Regions from separate parts of the Bradyrhizobium sp. USDA3010 genome, predicted to be linked through region 2. Evidence: riboswitches for the same ligand, from Rfam matches in the RefSeq annotation. Region 2 holds a riboswitch; the other holds the start of a gene.
What was found. A riboswitch is a leader RNA that binds a small molecule or an ion and turns the genes downstream of it on or off. The one in region 2 is predicted to bind ZMP and ZTP.
Positions count from the first base shown of each region.

Region 1: it holds a riboswitch for ZMP and ZTP, as region 2 does, so the genes downstream of both, AC066Y_RS30990 (serine hydroxymethyltransferase) here and AC066Y_RS11470 (bifunctional 5,10-methylenetetrahydrofolate dehydrogenase/5,10-methenyltetrahydrofolate cyclohydrolase) in region 2, are expected to answer to the same signal.

Region 1 covers NZ_JBWJZD010000026.1:106,858-114,262, reverse strand. The annotation lists gene AC066Y_RS31005 (ABC transporter substrate-binding protein) at 1-466, shown strand, start outside; gene AC066Y_RS31000 (outer membrane protein assembly factor BamB family protein) at 896-2,605, shown strand; gene AC066Y_RS30995 (c-type cytochrome) at 2,695-3,261, shown strand; gene AC066Y_RS30990 (serine hydroxymethyltransferase) at 3,366-4,643, opposite strand; ZMP/ZTP riboswitch at 4,678-4,763, opposite strand; gene AC066Y_RS30985 (ankyrin repeat domain-containing protein) at 4,847-5,761, opposite strand; gene bla (class A beta-lactamase) at 6,066-6,983, opposite strand; gene AC066Y_RS30975 (LysR substrate-binding domain-containing protein) at 7,083-7,405, shown strand, end outside.
Region 2 covers NZ_JBWJZD010000005.1:288,337-295,741, forward strand. The annotation lists gene AC066Y_RS11435 (SMP-30/gluconolactonase/LRE family protein) at 136-1,221, shown strand; gene AC066Y_RS11440 (GrlR family regulatory protein) at 1,408-1,758, opposite strand; gene AC066Y_RS11445 (hypothetical protein) at 1,997-2,428, shown strand; gene AC066Y_RS11450 (VOC family protein) at 2,444-2,827, opposite strand; gene AC066Y_RS11455 (hypothetical protein) at 3,096-3,734, shown strand; gene AC066Y_RS11460 (hypothetical protein) at 3,951-4,469, shown strand; gene AC066Y_RS11465 (hypothetical protein) at 4,590-5,006, opposite strand; ZMP/ZTP riboswitch at 5,222-5,301, shown strand; gene AC066Y_RS11470 (bifunctional 5,10-methylenetetrahydrofolate dehydrogenase/5,10-methenyltetrahydrofolate cyclohydrolase) at 5,317-6,180, shown strand; gene AC066Y_RS11475 (MaoC/PaaZ C-terminal domain-containing protein) at 6,328-6,780, shown strand; gene AC066Y_RS11480 (zinc-ribbon domain containing protein) at 6,931-7,353, shown strand.

The DNA.
Region 1 (7,405 bases), on a different contig from region 2:
CAAGACGCCGCTCGAGCTCAGCCTCAAGCTGCCGCCGCCGTCCTACGCGCGGCAGGGCGGCGAGGTGCTTGCGGCCCAGCTCGCCAAGGTCGGCATTGTCGCCAAGATCGAGAACGTGGAATGGGCGCAGTGGCTGTCGCAGGTCTTCACCGGCCCGCACAATTACGACCTCACCATCGTCGCGCATGTCGAGCCGTTCGACCTCGTGAAGTTGACCGAGCCGGACTACTATCTCGGCTACAAATCCGAGGCGTTCAACGCGCTCTATCAGCAGATCATGGCGACGCCTGACGAACCCGGCCGGGCCAAGCTGCTCGGCGACGCGCAGCGCATGCTGGCAACCGATGCGGTCGCCGGCTTCCTGTTCCAGCCGCAATTGATCACGATCGCCAGCAAGAAGCTGAAGGGCGTGTGGAAGGACGTACCGCAGTTCGAGAATGATTTCTCGACCTGGGCTTGGGAGTAATCCGGGAGCAGGCGATCGCGCCGGCTGACATCAATGGCGTCAGCCGGCGCCGCACCTCGCGCGACGCCGTCGCTTGACGCTTAGTCTCATTTTGCGTGCTGCGCTTGCGAAGGCGAATGTGTCCGGCCATACGCGAAGGCGCCGGAAGCCACCGATATTGCTCAGGTTGATGCAAGCCCGCGCTCGCAGCACTACGGGCGCGCGAACGCATGCTGTTGCGGTTTCGCATTGAGCGCATCGGTTGTCTTTGTGAAGGACAGCGCTAACATGGAACCCGTCCATCGATACCTGTCGTTGTCTTTTTTGATCACCTATTGCAGCGCAACCAAGGGCCACCGACGGTGTGCGCTCGCTATGGCGGCCAGGCCTCGAAGGGGAAGTAGCAAACATCATCCCTGATACTGCAACCAAGAAATAACGGGGGAGACCATGTACGTGAAAGGGCTTGCGGCATTCGCCGCAGCGGTCGGCGTTGGCCTGTTGTCCGGTGCTGCCACCGCACAAGAAGTCAAGCAAGAGAAGCAGTCGGTCCTGGGTAATGCCAATGTGCCTCCGGTGACCCAGGAGCAGCTCAACGCCGCCGACAAGAATGCCAAGGACTTCCTGCTCACCAACGGAAATTACGCCCAGACGCGGCTTTATCCGGGCAAGCAGATCAGCCGGGACAATGTGAAGAACCTGCACGTCGCCTGGATTTTCCAGACCGACGTCAAGGAGTCGCTCGAGACATCGCCGATCGTCGTCGACGGCGTGATGTATGTCACGACGTCGTTCAGCCATGTCTATGCGCTCGACGCCAAGACCGGCCAGCAGCTCTGGCACTATGCCCACAAAATGGGCCCGATCACCGTCTATTGCTGCGGTCCCAACAATCGCGGCGTCCAGGTGCTGGGCGACCGGGTCTATCTGGCGACGCTGGATTCCAAGCTGATGGCGCTGAACGCCAAGACCGGCGAGGTGGTCTGGACCACCAACATCGCCGATCCCGAGCTCGGCTACAGCGAGACGATGGCGCCGACCGTGGTCAAGGACAAGGTGCTGATCGGCACCAATGGCGGCGAATACGGCATCCGCGGCTTCGTGCGCGCCTATGACGCCAAGACCGGCAAGCAGCTCTGGAATTTCAACACCATTCCGGAGAACTCCGTCGGCGTCTGGGCGACCAAGGACGCCACCGGCCGCGACATGCATCGCAATATCCAGGCCGAGAAGGACATGCTCGCCAAGATCGGCGATCCCTATGCCAAGCTCGGCGGCGGCGTGTGGCAGAACCCGTCGGTCGATCTCGCGACCAACCGGATCTACTTCGTCGTCGGCAATCCGTCGCCCGACCTCGACGGTTCGAACCGGCCTGGCGACAACCTCTACACCAACTCGCTGGTTGCGCTCGATCTCGACACCGGCAAGTATGTCTGCCACTTCCAGTACATCGCCCATGACGTCTGGGATCTCGACGCGGTCAGCCCCACGGTGCTGGTCAACGTCAAGGACAAGGAGGGCAAGACCATTCCCGGCGTCATTCATGCCGGCAAGACCGGGCACATCTATGTGCACGATCGCAAGGACTGCAGCCTGATCCGCTTCTCCGAGGCGATGGTGCCGCAGGAGAACATGTGGGTGCTCCCGACCAAGGAAGGCGCGCGCATGCTGCCCGGCGCCAATGGCGGCGTCGAATGGTCGCCGATCGCGACCGACCCGGGACAGGAGCTGGCCTACGCCATCAACCTGCACCAGCCGATGACCTACCACGTCGAGAGTTCGGCCTATCCGAACGGCAAGCTGTGGCTGGGCGGCGCCTTCAAGGTGATCCCGAGCGAGAAGCAGTCGGGCAACATCACCGCGGTGAACTACAACACCGGCAAGATCAAATGGCAGGTCAAGACGCCCGAACCGATGATCGGCGGCATCCTCGCCACGGCCGGCGGCCTGGTGTTCACCGGCGAAGGCAACGGCAAGTTCGCGGCCTATAATTCGTCGAGCGGCAAGGAGCTGTGGAGCTTCCGCGCCGGCGCCGGCGTCAACGCGCCGCCGTCGAGCTACATGATCGGCGGCAAACAATATGTCGTGGTCGGCGCGGGTGGTAACACCCAGCTCGATTACAAGCGTGGCAACAACATCATCGCCTTCACGCTCGACTGAGCCAGGACGGGATGCATCATCGCGCGTGCAAGCATTGACGGCGAGGCGGGACCGGTCCGGTCCCGCCTCTGTTTTCTTCGGATGAGCCAATGTTCGGTAAATTGATGATGTGCAGCGCCGCGCTGCTGCTGATTGCGGGGCAAGCGCGCGCGGAGACGATCGAGGAGAAGGTGCAGGTCTGCACCGGTTGCCACGGCGAGGACGGCAAGCCCGTCGACAAGACCATTCCGACGATCTGGGGCCAGCAGGCCGGCTATCTCTATATCCAGCTCCGCGATTTCAAGCGCGGCGATCGCAAGAGCGAGATCATGCAGCCGATCGCGACGCAATTCGAGCGCGACGACATGCTGGCGATCGCGGAATATTTTTCGCAGAAGCCATGGCCGAATCTCGGCCAGCCCAGCGCGCCCAAGGACGTCGCAGCGAAGGCGCTCAGCGCCAGCGCTTCGGTCGGTTGCCCGGCCTGCCATCTCGATCGCTTCCAGGGCGACGGCACGGTGCCGCGGCTTGCCGGGATGGGACGCGACTACCTCGCGAAAACCATCGCCGATTTCCGCACCCGCGCGCGCGGCAACAATCCCGGCATGTCCGACCTGATGCTGGCGACGTCGCCCGACGACCTTGCCGCCCTGGTGGACTATCTGGCGGGGCTGTAGCGGGCAGGGCTGTCGCATATGCGTCTTTGGCGATCGAGGGTGGGCGCCGTGCCCGACCCCGTTCTGCATATCTGCGCGTCAAGTTCCGGTTGCCGTACAACCGATCAGTTCGGTCGAGACCTGGACACCACGCCTGGAACAGGAAAGGCCCGGCACATCTCGATGCACTCCGACCTGAGACGCGCGACGACCGCATCGTCTCCGTTCGGCTGCAGAGCCGTCGCAATGAACTCGCCGATACGGCGCATTTCGGGGTCTCCCATGCCACGCGTGGTCGCCGCCGGTGTCCCAAGGCGGATACCGCTTGGCCTGAGCGGCGGGCGCGGATCGTCTGGAATAACCTGCTTGTTTGTGGTGATGGCGATGGCATCGAGCACGTCCTCGGCCGCTCGCCCGTCCAATCCGACGGACGCTATTGTATCGCCGACCATCATGTGATTGTCCGTCCCGTCCGTGACCAGCTTCATCCCGCGTTCCATCAGCGCGCCGGCAAGAACCTTCGCGTTGTGCAGAACCTGCCGCGCGTAAACCTGGAAATCCGAGGTGGCCGCCTTCTTGAGCGTCACGGCAATCCCGGCCACGACGTTCATGTGAGGTCCGCCCTGCAAACCCGGAAAGACGGAAGCATCGATCCGACCGGCATTTTCCTTCCGGCACAGGATGATCCCGCCGCGGGGGCCGCGCAGTGTCTTGTGGGATGTCGTCGTCATGACGTCGAAGCCGGCATCAAGCGGATTGCGCATGACATTCGCGGCAACCAATCCGCCATAGTGGCTCACGTCAGCCATCGTGAGCGCGCCAACTTCGTCGGCGATACTCTTGAATGCCGCATAGTCCAGGTCGCGCGGATAGGAGCTGTAGCCGCACAACACCATCTTCGGACGCGCTTCACGCGCAATCGCGCGCAATTCATCGAAATCGATCGCGCCGTTTGACGGGGCCGTCTTGTAGCGAACGAAATTGAACAAGCGCCCCATGTGGGACACCGGCGCGCCGTGGGTGAGATGACCGCCGTGGGACAGGTCCATGGCGAGAATCGTGTCGCCGGGCTGCAATAGGCCGAGATAGACGGCCTGATTCATCGGTGATCCGGAAAGCGGCTGAACGTTGGCGTGCTCGGCACGAAAAAGCGAGCAGGCCCGCTGGCGTGCGAGGTTCTCGATGCTGTCGGTATACTGCTGGCCGCCGTAGTATCTGCGTCCCGGATATCCCTCGGAGTATTTGTTGGTGAAGACCGATCCGAGCAGCTCAAGCACCTCCGGGTACGTGTAATTCTCGGACGGAATCAGTTCGACACCGTCCTGTTGACGGCGCTCTTCCCCTCTAAGGGCGGCAGCGATCTCTTGATCGTTGATGAACAGTTCGTTGTAAAATGACGGCATGCTCGGGCTCCTCAACACGCTGTTTTTCCAGCAGATTGGTTGCCCAGGCGATCGGCGTTGGAACCCTTCGCGCTTCCCCGTGGTCGATTCCACGTTAGCTCGCCAGTCGCGCGGTAGGACGAATGAGCACGGAGACTCTTCGTAGAGAAAAATCTAGCCGACCCGCGGACCTTTCGCAACCAATGAGTCGATCGCGTCATGCCTCAGCGCGGCGTCAGCTCCTCGCGCAGCGCCGACAGAATGGTGAGATCGGCGGCGTGCTTGCCGGCCTTGTCGGCCAGCGCCGCATCGGCGCCGTGGGCGAGCAGCGCTTTCGCAATCGCCGGATGGTTGCCCTCGGCGGCGATCATCAGCGCCGTGCGTCCGCGGGCGTCGCGTTCGTCGACCCTGGCGCCTGCGTCCAGGAGATAGGAGACGACCTCGAGCGCTTGCGCCTCCGGCACGGTCTCATCGGGTCCGGCCGCCCACATCAAGAGCGTCAGATCGTTGGCATAGCGCGCGTTGATGTCGATCTCGAGCGCGAGCAGCTGTTTGACGATGCCGAGCTGACCGCCGGCGGCCGCATACACCACCGGCGGCTTGCCGGTGTCGTCAGCCTTGCGGCCGTCGGCGCCGTGCGCCAGCAGCATGCGCACCACCATGTCCCGGCCGGCATAGGCGGCGGCCGCGACCGCCGAAGCGCCGCTGCGTCCGGTGAGATTGACGTCGGCGCCGCGGTCGATCAGGCGTTGCACGATTGCGACATGGCCGCGCTCGGCGGCAAGATACAGCGCGGTCGATCCCGCGAGGTTGCGCGCATCGACCGGCGCGCCGCGCGCCAGCAGCAGGTCGACCATGTCGAGATGGCCGGAGCGGGCGGCGTGGCTCAGCGGCCTTGCGCCGAGCCGGTCCCGCGCATCGACCGAGGCGCCGCTATCGAGCAGCGCGGTGGCGAGATTGATGCAATCGGCATTGGCTGCCGCAAACAAGCTCAGCGAGATCTCGATCGCGCTGAGCTGCGCCTTGTCGGTTTCGTATTTGCAGATCAGCTCGCGACACCGCGCCGGGTCAGCCGCCGCGCGACTGCTGTCAACGTGGCCTGCAACAAGCAGCGCGGCGAGGGCGATGCGGCGATACAAGACGTGTCCTCCGTATGGCCTGCTATCAGCATCGCCATTCGGATTGAGCGTCGCATGATCCCTGGTTTCTGCCAAGCTGCGCAGCTGCGCGAGAACACGATGACATTATGTGGAATAGCGAGCGCGACCGCGCTGCGCTCCCTCGCCCCGTTCTTACGGGGAGAGGGTTGGGGTGAGGGGTCTCTCAGCGCATGCGAAGCCAGACGGATGCGCGGAGACTCCCCCTCACCCGGAACGCATCTAGCGATGCGTTCCGAGCTCTCCCCGCGTGCGGGGCGAGGTGCAGCAGAGCCCGGTGCCTGCTCTAGCCGGTCTGTCCGGTGCTCGCATTCGCAACGGCGCGCGCGACATTGGCGATCACCTCGTTGCACTTCTCCATCGGAGCACTTGCCCCGGTCAGGTAGACCGTCACCACGATCGGCTTGCGGCCGGGCGGCCAGAACACGCCGATATCGTTATAGGTGCCGCGCTCGCCGGTGCCGGTCTTGTCGCCGACCCGCCAATCGCGCGGCACGCCGGCGCGCAGCCTCGTGTCGCCGGTCTTGTTGGCGACCATCCAGTCCACGAGCTTCTGGCGCGAGGCGGCCTGCAGGACGTCGCCGATCACCACGCGCTGCAGACTCTTCAGCATCGCGACAGGGCTCGTCGTGTCGCGCGGATCGCCCGGCACCGCTTCATTCAGCGCCACCTCCCAGCGATCGAGCCGGCTGACATTGTCGCCGATGGTACGGAAGAAGCTGGTGAAGCCGGCAGGCCCGCCGATCTCGCGCAGCAGCAGGTTGGCAGCGGTATTGTCGCTTAGGGTAATGGCGGCCTCGCAGAGTTCGGACAGCGTCATGCTCGATCCGACGTGTTGCTTGGCCACCGGCGCATAGGCCAAGATGTCCTTGGCCTCGACCTGCACGCGCTGGTCGAGGCTGGATTCGCCGCGGTCGACCCGGTGCAGCACCGCGGCTGACGCCAGTGCCTTGAAGGTGCTGCACATCGGGAACCGCTCGTCGCCGCGCTGGCTCGCGCGCAATCCGGTCTCCATGTCGAGCGCGGCGACGCCGAGCCGGCCGCTGGTCGCAAGCTCGATGCGTGCAAATTCCTCCTGCAGCCGCCGCGCCGGTTCGCCTGGTCCCGCCGCGGCGCTCTGTCCTGCCGCGGCGCTTGGCCGCGGCAGCGTGCAAGTCACCGCAAGGCCCAGCGCGCGCAATCCGAATGTCCGTCTGGTCAGCATGTCTCGTCTCCGTTGGCGGCGCGAAACTGCCGGGCGGCGTGACGGCGCACAAACAATCATTTATACAACGAGGCATGAGGAAAACTTGGTCATGACGCCGTGCGCCGGCATCTCCCGCTGAACGCGCTGCGCGCCTTCGAGGCCTCCGCGCGGCTGTTGAGCTTCACCCGCGCGGGGATGGAGCTGCGCGTGACGCAGACCGCGATCAGCCACCAGGTCAAGCAGCTCGAGGAACTGCTGGGAGCGAGTCTGTTCCGCCGGCTGCCGCGCGGGCTGGTGCTCACCGACGAGGGGCTGGCGCTGTTGCCGGTGCTGACCGATGCGCTCGACCGGATCGGTGCCGCGATCGATCGCATCGAAGCCAAAGGCACGCGCGAGGTCGTCACCGTCGGCTGCGTCACGACGTTTGCGACCGGATGGCT
Region 2 (7,405 bases):
CTGCGATGGCGCGAAGACCAATATTCGATCGGCATCGATCGATGCCCGAACGGCATTGGACCGTCGGCGACAACACTCCTACGGCTCGCTCAGCCGACCCAGGGATCAACGGACGGTATGGGCAGGGAGGAACACATGATTTCACGGCGCATTCTGATGGCCGGCATCGGTGCGGGCATTGTGAGCGCAGCGGCCAGCCGCGCCATGGCGCAGTCGTTCCCGTTCAAGCCCAATCAGCGCTATCCGGATCCGGCCGTCGAAATCCTCGATCAAGGCTTTGCCAAGTACCGCCTCTACAGCAGCACGCTGGAGCAGGTTGCGACCGGGATGCGCTGGGCGGAAGGGCCGGCCTATTTCCCTGAAGGCGGCTGTCTGCTGTTCAGCGACATCCCCAACAACCGCATCATGAAGTTCAGCGAGAAGGACGGCAGCCTCAGCGTCTTCCGCAGTCCCGCCAATTTCGCCAACGGCAACACCCGCGACCGTCAGGGGCGGCTCGTCACCTGCGAGCATTCGGTGACGCGGCGGATCACGCGCACCGAGAAGAACGGCAAGATCACCGTGCTGGCCGACAGTTTCGAAGGCAAGCGCCTCAATGCGCCGAACGACATCGTGGTGAAGTCCGACGACACGATCTGGTTCACCGATCCGGTGTTCGGCATCGCCGGCGAGTGGGAGGGCTTCAAGGCTAAGCGCGAGCAGGACAACACGAACGTGTTCCGGATCGGCACCGACGGAAAGCTGACCGCCGTCATCACCGATCTGGTCAATCCGAACGGACTCGCGTTCTCGCCGGACGAGAAGAAGTTCTACGTCGTCGAGTGGAAGGGCACGCCGAACCGCAGCATCTGGAGCTATGACGTCAATCCCGACGGTACGGTCGGCAACAAGACCAAGCTGATCGACGCCGCTGACCAGGGATCGCTCGACGGCTTCCGCGTCGACCGCGACGGCAATCTGTGGTGCGGCTGGGGCAGCAACGGCGCGCTGCAGTCGGAGCCGACCGAGACGGGCGGCCGCAAGGTGTATCAGCTCAAGGGCAGGCCTGAGGATCTCGACGGCGTCATGGTGTTCAGCCCGCAGGGCAAGCCGCTCGGATTCATCCGCCTGCCAGAGCGCTGCGAGAACCTGACCTTCGGCGGACCCAAGAACAACCGCCTCTACATGGCGTCATGCCATTCGATCTACGCACTCTATGTCGAGGCGCACGGCGCGACGTGAGACGCCGCGAGAGAGAGCGAGTGGAGTAGAACTCCAAGCGTGTGCCAACTCCGTCACCGTCATCCTGAGGTGCGAGCGGAGCGAGCCTCGAAGGATGCACGGCCCGGCTGGTGGCCGTCGACCCTTCGAGACGCGCGCAAGGGCGCGCTCCTCAGGGTGACAGATCTAGCAGCGAGTCTCGAAGAGCTAATTGATATCCGCGAGCTTGTGCAGCGTCGCGCCGAAGATCAGGCTCGCCTTGCCGACCAGCGCGGTTCCACTCATGGTGCCGCGGGTGTCGGTGAAGGTGCCGGAGACGCCGATGCCGACCGGCGCGGGCCCGCCGAACAGCGGGTTGTCGGTCTCGCGCGGCGTGGTGTGGCGTTGCACGAGGACCTCGCCCTTGAACGCGTCACCCTTCACCGTGTAGCTGCCGGTGTAATAGAGGTAGGCATCGCCGCCGAGAATTTGCCCGTCGCGGAAAAGAATCACTCCGCTGCCCTTGCCGACGCGTCCGTCCAGCAGGGTGACGTGGATTGAGTACAGCCCGTTCTTCATAACGTCCCATTTACCGGCTGCCGCGCCCGCAGCAATCCGGATTGGTTTTTTATGCCAAAGCGAGCAACCTCGTGCAATGCGGCAGGTTGATTCCGGGGGTATCCGGACTGACCGTGAACCCTCGGTTCCTGCCAGGCGGTGTGACGGCGCGATGACAGCGGACCGTGCGCGCGAATCGAACTGGCCCGCGAAATGCATAGCTCTGATTGCACTGGCCGGTGAGTGCTGGAGCGAACACATGTCGGACTGGATTGAATCGGGCGGCCGTTTGGCACGCCCTCGCAATGCCAATGGAACTTGGGCCCGTCGTGCGGGCCGTGTGATGGTGTCTCTCGGGCTGACGATGCTGGTGTTGGCGGCGGCCGTACAAATCGCGCGGGCGCGCGATCCCGACGGCCGCTACGCCAATTCGCCGCTCAAGGAATGGTTCGACGGTCTGCGCAGCGGCAAGGGACCGTGCTGCTCGGATGCCGACGGCAGCGCGGTCAGCGACGTCGATTGGGAATCGAAGGACGGGCACTATCGCGTGCGACTCGATGGGGCCTGGGTCGATGTTCCCGACGAGGCCGTGGTCACCGAGCCCAACCGGGTCGGGCGCGCGATGGTCTGGCCGATCAAGAGCTACATGGGCGTGACGATCCGCTGCTTCATGCCCGGCAGCATGACGTAGCGGATCGGTCGTCGCTCACGCGTATTTCTGGTCGCGCTCGAGCAGTTCGATCGAGATGCCCTGCGGGCCGCGGATGAAGCAGATCCGCACGCCAGGGCGGATCGTGGTCGGCTCCTTGGTGAACTCGACGCCCTTGGCCTTGATCTCGGCCGCGACCGCGTCGATGTCCTTCACGGTCAGGCCGAAATGATCGAGCCCCTGATACGGCGTCACCGGCGGGGCGTTGACGCCGTCGCCTTGCGTCACCTCCGCGATGAACACTTTGGCGCCGCCGAGCTGGACGTCGATGCGGCCGGGTCCGCGGATGATCTCGCCGCCGAGAATGTCGCGCAGCCAGGTCGCGGTGGCCTCGGGATCGGGACTGCGCAGATGGACGTGGTCCCAGGTGACGACAGGCATTGCGATCTCCTTGTTGTTCTCGCGCGCGCTGGGGTGCGCGGCGCTCGCTCTCGGGCGGCGCAAATCTAGCGAGCGGTCCGTTGGGATACCATCCCTCCGTGATGCCAGCCGCAAGATTGTCGTCCCGGAATGAAACCATTCCGGCGGTCGGTGATTGATCTTGCGTGGCCGCTCGACCTGCGGCCGTCCTGGATGCCGCACGCTGTGATGCCTGCGGCTTCTGTGCTGGGTGGCGGCTTGATCGGGCGTCGAGGGTGAGGGCACGACGATGCGGATCGGCTTGGCGTCGTTTCGAAGGTTTGGGGCCGGACGTCTCGGTGAGGGCGGCCTTTACGCTAGCCTGCTGCTGTCGGTGATCGCGGTCGCCGGGATTGCGGCGTGGTTCATGCTCCCCGAGCCGAGCGATGCCGGAGACCAGGATGTCGGGCCGGTGCCTTCCGCCGTCATCCGCACCGCGCAAGATGCTTCGCGCGGGGCGCAGCTTGCCCAAATCACAAATCAAGCCGCAACGGATGCCCCGGCCGCACCGGCAGGTGAACCGGCCACGGTCGGCGTGGCCACCGCCGCGCAGCCGGCCGAGGCGACCAAGGCGTCCGAGCCCGGTACTGAAAGATCGCCGCTGGACCGGCTGCGGATCGCCTCGCAATCCTGGCGGCGCGGCGGGCTGGGTTCGAAGGTGCTGGTCACCTTGACGCTGCGCAATGCCAATGATTTCGCGGTGAAGGATATCGAAATCGCCTGCACCTTCATCCGTAGCGACGGCAGCCCCGTGACCGAACGCAAGCGGCTGATCCCGGACACCATCGCCATGAAAAGCCGCAAGACCTACCCGCAGATGCTGATCGGGTTCGTAAACGTTAACGCAAACAAGGCGAAATGCACGGTTGCGACCGCCAGCCGCGCCTGAACCCTGCATCCCGAAAAAGTGACCAGGAATTGACTTGCCGGGTGAACCGCAATGGCCAGGCAGGAACTAACTAATAAGCCGACCGTTAGAGAACGACCCGGGAGCGCGGATAGCGTCTGCCCGGGTGATCATGCGCAGACGATGAATTCGTTGCGCGATGACAGATGTCGTCGCGTCGAGTTGAACCGCGCCCGTAGCGCGGGGGGAGCTATCAAAATGCCTGTGGCGCGTTATTTCCTGTTCGTTGGTGGCGTGCTGCTCGCGCTGCTCTTCGTCGTCAATGCCATCGTACCGCAGGAGGCTGTGGTCGCCAGCCAGGGTCTGTCGTCGCCCGGCGTCGACAACAAGACCATGGTACGCATCAAGTCGACCCAGAAACTGCCGGAGCGGGTGGTGTACGACACCAACCTGCCGACCGTCGTTCCGTCGCAGGTGAACGCGGTTGCCGCAGCGACCCCGGCGGCTGCCAGCGATGCGTCGGCGCAGGCCCGCGTCCGTGACACGTTCGCCCAGTTCATTCCGCCGGAGAAGGCTGACGCGCGCAAGGGGCCGGTCGTGGCCGAGGCGAAGCCGGCCGAGCAGCCGGTACAGGCGCCGAAGAAGCGCAAGATTGCGCGCAGCCATACCCATTCCCAGCAGCCGATGCGGCTGGCCCAGCCCGGCATGTATCAGCCTTACCGTGTCGCGCAGCAGCAGCCGCGGATGGGCTTCTTCGGCGGCTTCGGTACCTGGTAGGCAAGGACACGCCGCAATCGCAATCGATGCGCCGCCGCAAACACTTGCGGCGGCATTTTCATGCCCGCGATGCCAGCCGGGTAACCGGTTGCCGGCCGGAGCCCGGGTGGCCCAAAGTCGTTAGCGCGGCAGGCGCGGAATCTTGTCGGCGAAGCCGTTGTAACAGGTCAGCCGCTCGTCCTCTTCCTTGACGAACCGGCATTCGGCGACGCCCTTGGCAGGGGCGGCCTTCGGCTTGGGCTGCGGCTTGAAGATCTCGTCGTAGCACATCAGCCGCTCCTTGGTTGCGTCGTCGATGTCCTGGCAGGCCTGGAGCTTCTGCGCGACCGACTGCGGCTTGCCGGGTGCTGCGGCCTTCTCGCCCTTCTTGGCCGCCGATTTCTTGCCGACCTGGACCAGCGGCTTGTCGCCGACCATCGGCTGCGGGGCCGCCGCCGGCTTGTCGGCGGCGGGGGGTGGCGTGGTGGCTGGAGCGGTGCCTTGAGCAAGCGCGGCAGCCGGGCAGAGGAGCGCCAGCGCGAGGATGATATGTCTCATGGTGAAAATGTCCGAAGTGGCGTGATGACCGGAAGGATGGCGCCGGGGATCGGAAAAGCCCGGCAAGCGCCGAGGCTTATCGCAAGTTCTGCCCGAATCCTACCCCGGAGGGGCCCCGCCCGGCACCGATCCACCGGCAAAACAGGGGCAATTGGTCGCCGGTTCGGCCGCAAGCGAGCGTGATTTGCGTTTGCCGGGCCGGGGGGCTATGAGGACGTCATCTGCGCGACTGGCGCTTGGATGGACCACCATCGGGGAGCGCAGAGACTGAACGCCGCGCGCCTGGGCACCGCTTCGAAACGGAGGTGCCATGACGGCGAACATTCTTGATGGGCATGCACATGCCCAAATTGTCATCGACAAGGTTGCGAGCGAACTGGACCGGCTGCCCCGCGCGCCCGGGCTCATGGTCGTGCTGGTTGGCTGTGACCCGGCGAGCCAGATTTACGTACAGAGCAAGGTCAGGATGGCCGAGCGGCTTGGTCTGCGCGGCGAGGTCGAGCGCCTGCCGGATGACGCCAGCGAGGCCGATCTGCTCGCCAGGATCGACGCGCTCAACGCGCGCGACGATATCGACGGCATCCTGATCCAGCTGCCGCTGCCGGCGCATATCGACGCCTTGCGCGTGATGGCGGCGGTCGATCCCGCCAAGGATGTCGACGGCCTGCACGCGCTGAACGCAGGCCGGCTGTTTCACGGCGACGATGCGTTGGTGCCGTGCACGCCGCTCGGCTGTCTTCGGCTGATCAAGTCGATCCGGCCAGATCTCACCGGCGCTCATGCCGTGGTGATCGGCAGCTCCAACATCGTGGGCAAGCCGATGGCCGCGCTGTTGCTGCAGGAGCAGGCGACCGTGACGCAGACCCACATCCACACCCGCGGCATCAGCAAGATCTGCCGTCAGGCAGATATCCTGGTCAGCGCGGTGGGGAAGGCTGGGCTCGTGCGCGGCGACTGGATCAAGCCGCAGGCCATCGTCATCGACGTCGGCACCACGCGCGTCGAGAAGCCGGAAGGCGGCTACGCGGTGTGCGGCGACGTCTTCTTCGACGAAGCGGTGTTGGTCGCCGGCGCGATCACGCCGGTGCCGCGCGGCGTCGGCCCGATGACGATCGCCTGCCTGATGGAGAACACGGTGAAGGCCGCGAAGGCGAGGGCGGCGCGGCTGCAATAGCCGCGGGGCTTGCAGCGAGACGCGAGCGGCCGGCGCCGCGCGCGTCTCTTTTTGCACGCGCAGTCCGGTGCGCCAAGAACATGACCCCGGAAGTAATGGAAAGCCCGCAGCGTTGGTCTATCGTCGCGCGACAGACGGAGGCGCGCGATGCTGTATGCAGAAGATCTCACCGAGGGCCAGACATTCCAGCTCGGCACCTACACGATCGGCGAAGCCGAGATCCTGGAGTTCGCCGGCAAATATGATCCGGTGCCGATCCACACCGACCCCGTCGCGGCTGCGGCGGGCCCGTTCGGCGGACTGATCGCAAGCGGCTTCAACACCATTGCGATCTATCAGCGGCTCGTCGTGGAGGCGATCTGGACCAAGGTGGCGGGCATCGTCGGGCGGAGCTTCGAGATCCGCCTGCCGAGCCCGGTCCGCCCGGGAGCCACGCTCACCGGCCAATCCCGGATCCAGAAAATCACCATCAGGCCGGAGCGGCGCGACGCGGTCGTGATCTTCAAGACCGAGCTCGTCAACGACGAGCAGCGTCCCGTGCTTGTCCTGGTTCTCGATGCGCTGATCCACATGCGGCCGGCGGAGCAGGGGCGGACGTAACCTCTGCCCGGATCGATCTGGCCGCCCGGCGATGCTGCGGCTACCATGCCGAGCCTGCGCCGAACTGCTGCGTATCAATGAGTCGTCTTGATATGTCCGGGCTCCCGGGCGGCAAGTTCGTCGATACGGTGCAAGGCGGATGGCATGGGCATGAAGCGCAGCAAGCAGACGCACGGCGAGATCGAAGCCAAACAGCGCAAGGCTGAGGAATGGCGTCGCACGCTGGCACAACGCGCCGCCGAACGGCAGCGCCTGCGCGACTACAAAATCGCGCTGGCGCGCGACGAGGTTGCGGTGGTCACGAGCCAGCTCGCGCCCACGAACAGCTATTCGACTCCAGATTTCGTCGAACGCGGAACCTATCGGCCCGAGCCGTTCGTCTGCAAGGATTGCGGCGTTGCCGAGGTCTGGACGCCGTTGCAGCAGAAATGGTGGTACGAGACCGCCAAGGGCGACGTGTTCACCAAGGCCGTGCGTTGCCGGGCCTGCCGCACCCGGGCGCGCGCACGCAAATCCGCCGCGCGCCGCGTGCATCTGGAAGGGCTCGCCAGGAAGAAGCCGTCCGCCTCGTAGAGAGCGGGTGCACCGGACGTCGCGTCACACTTCACATTGCCATGGATGGATG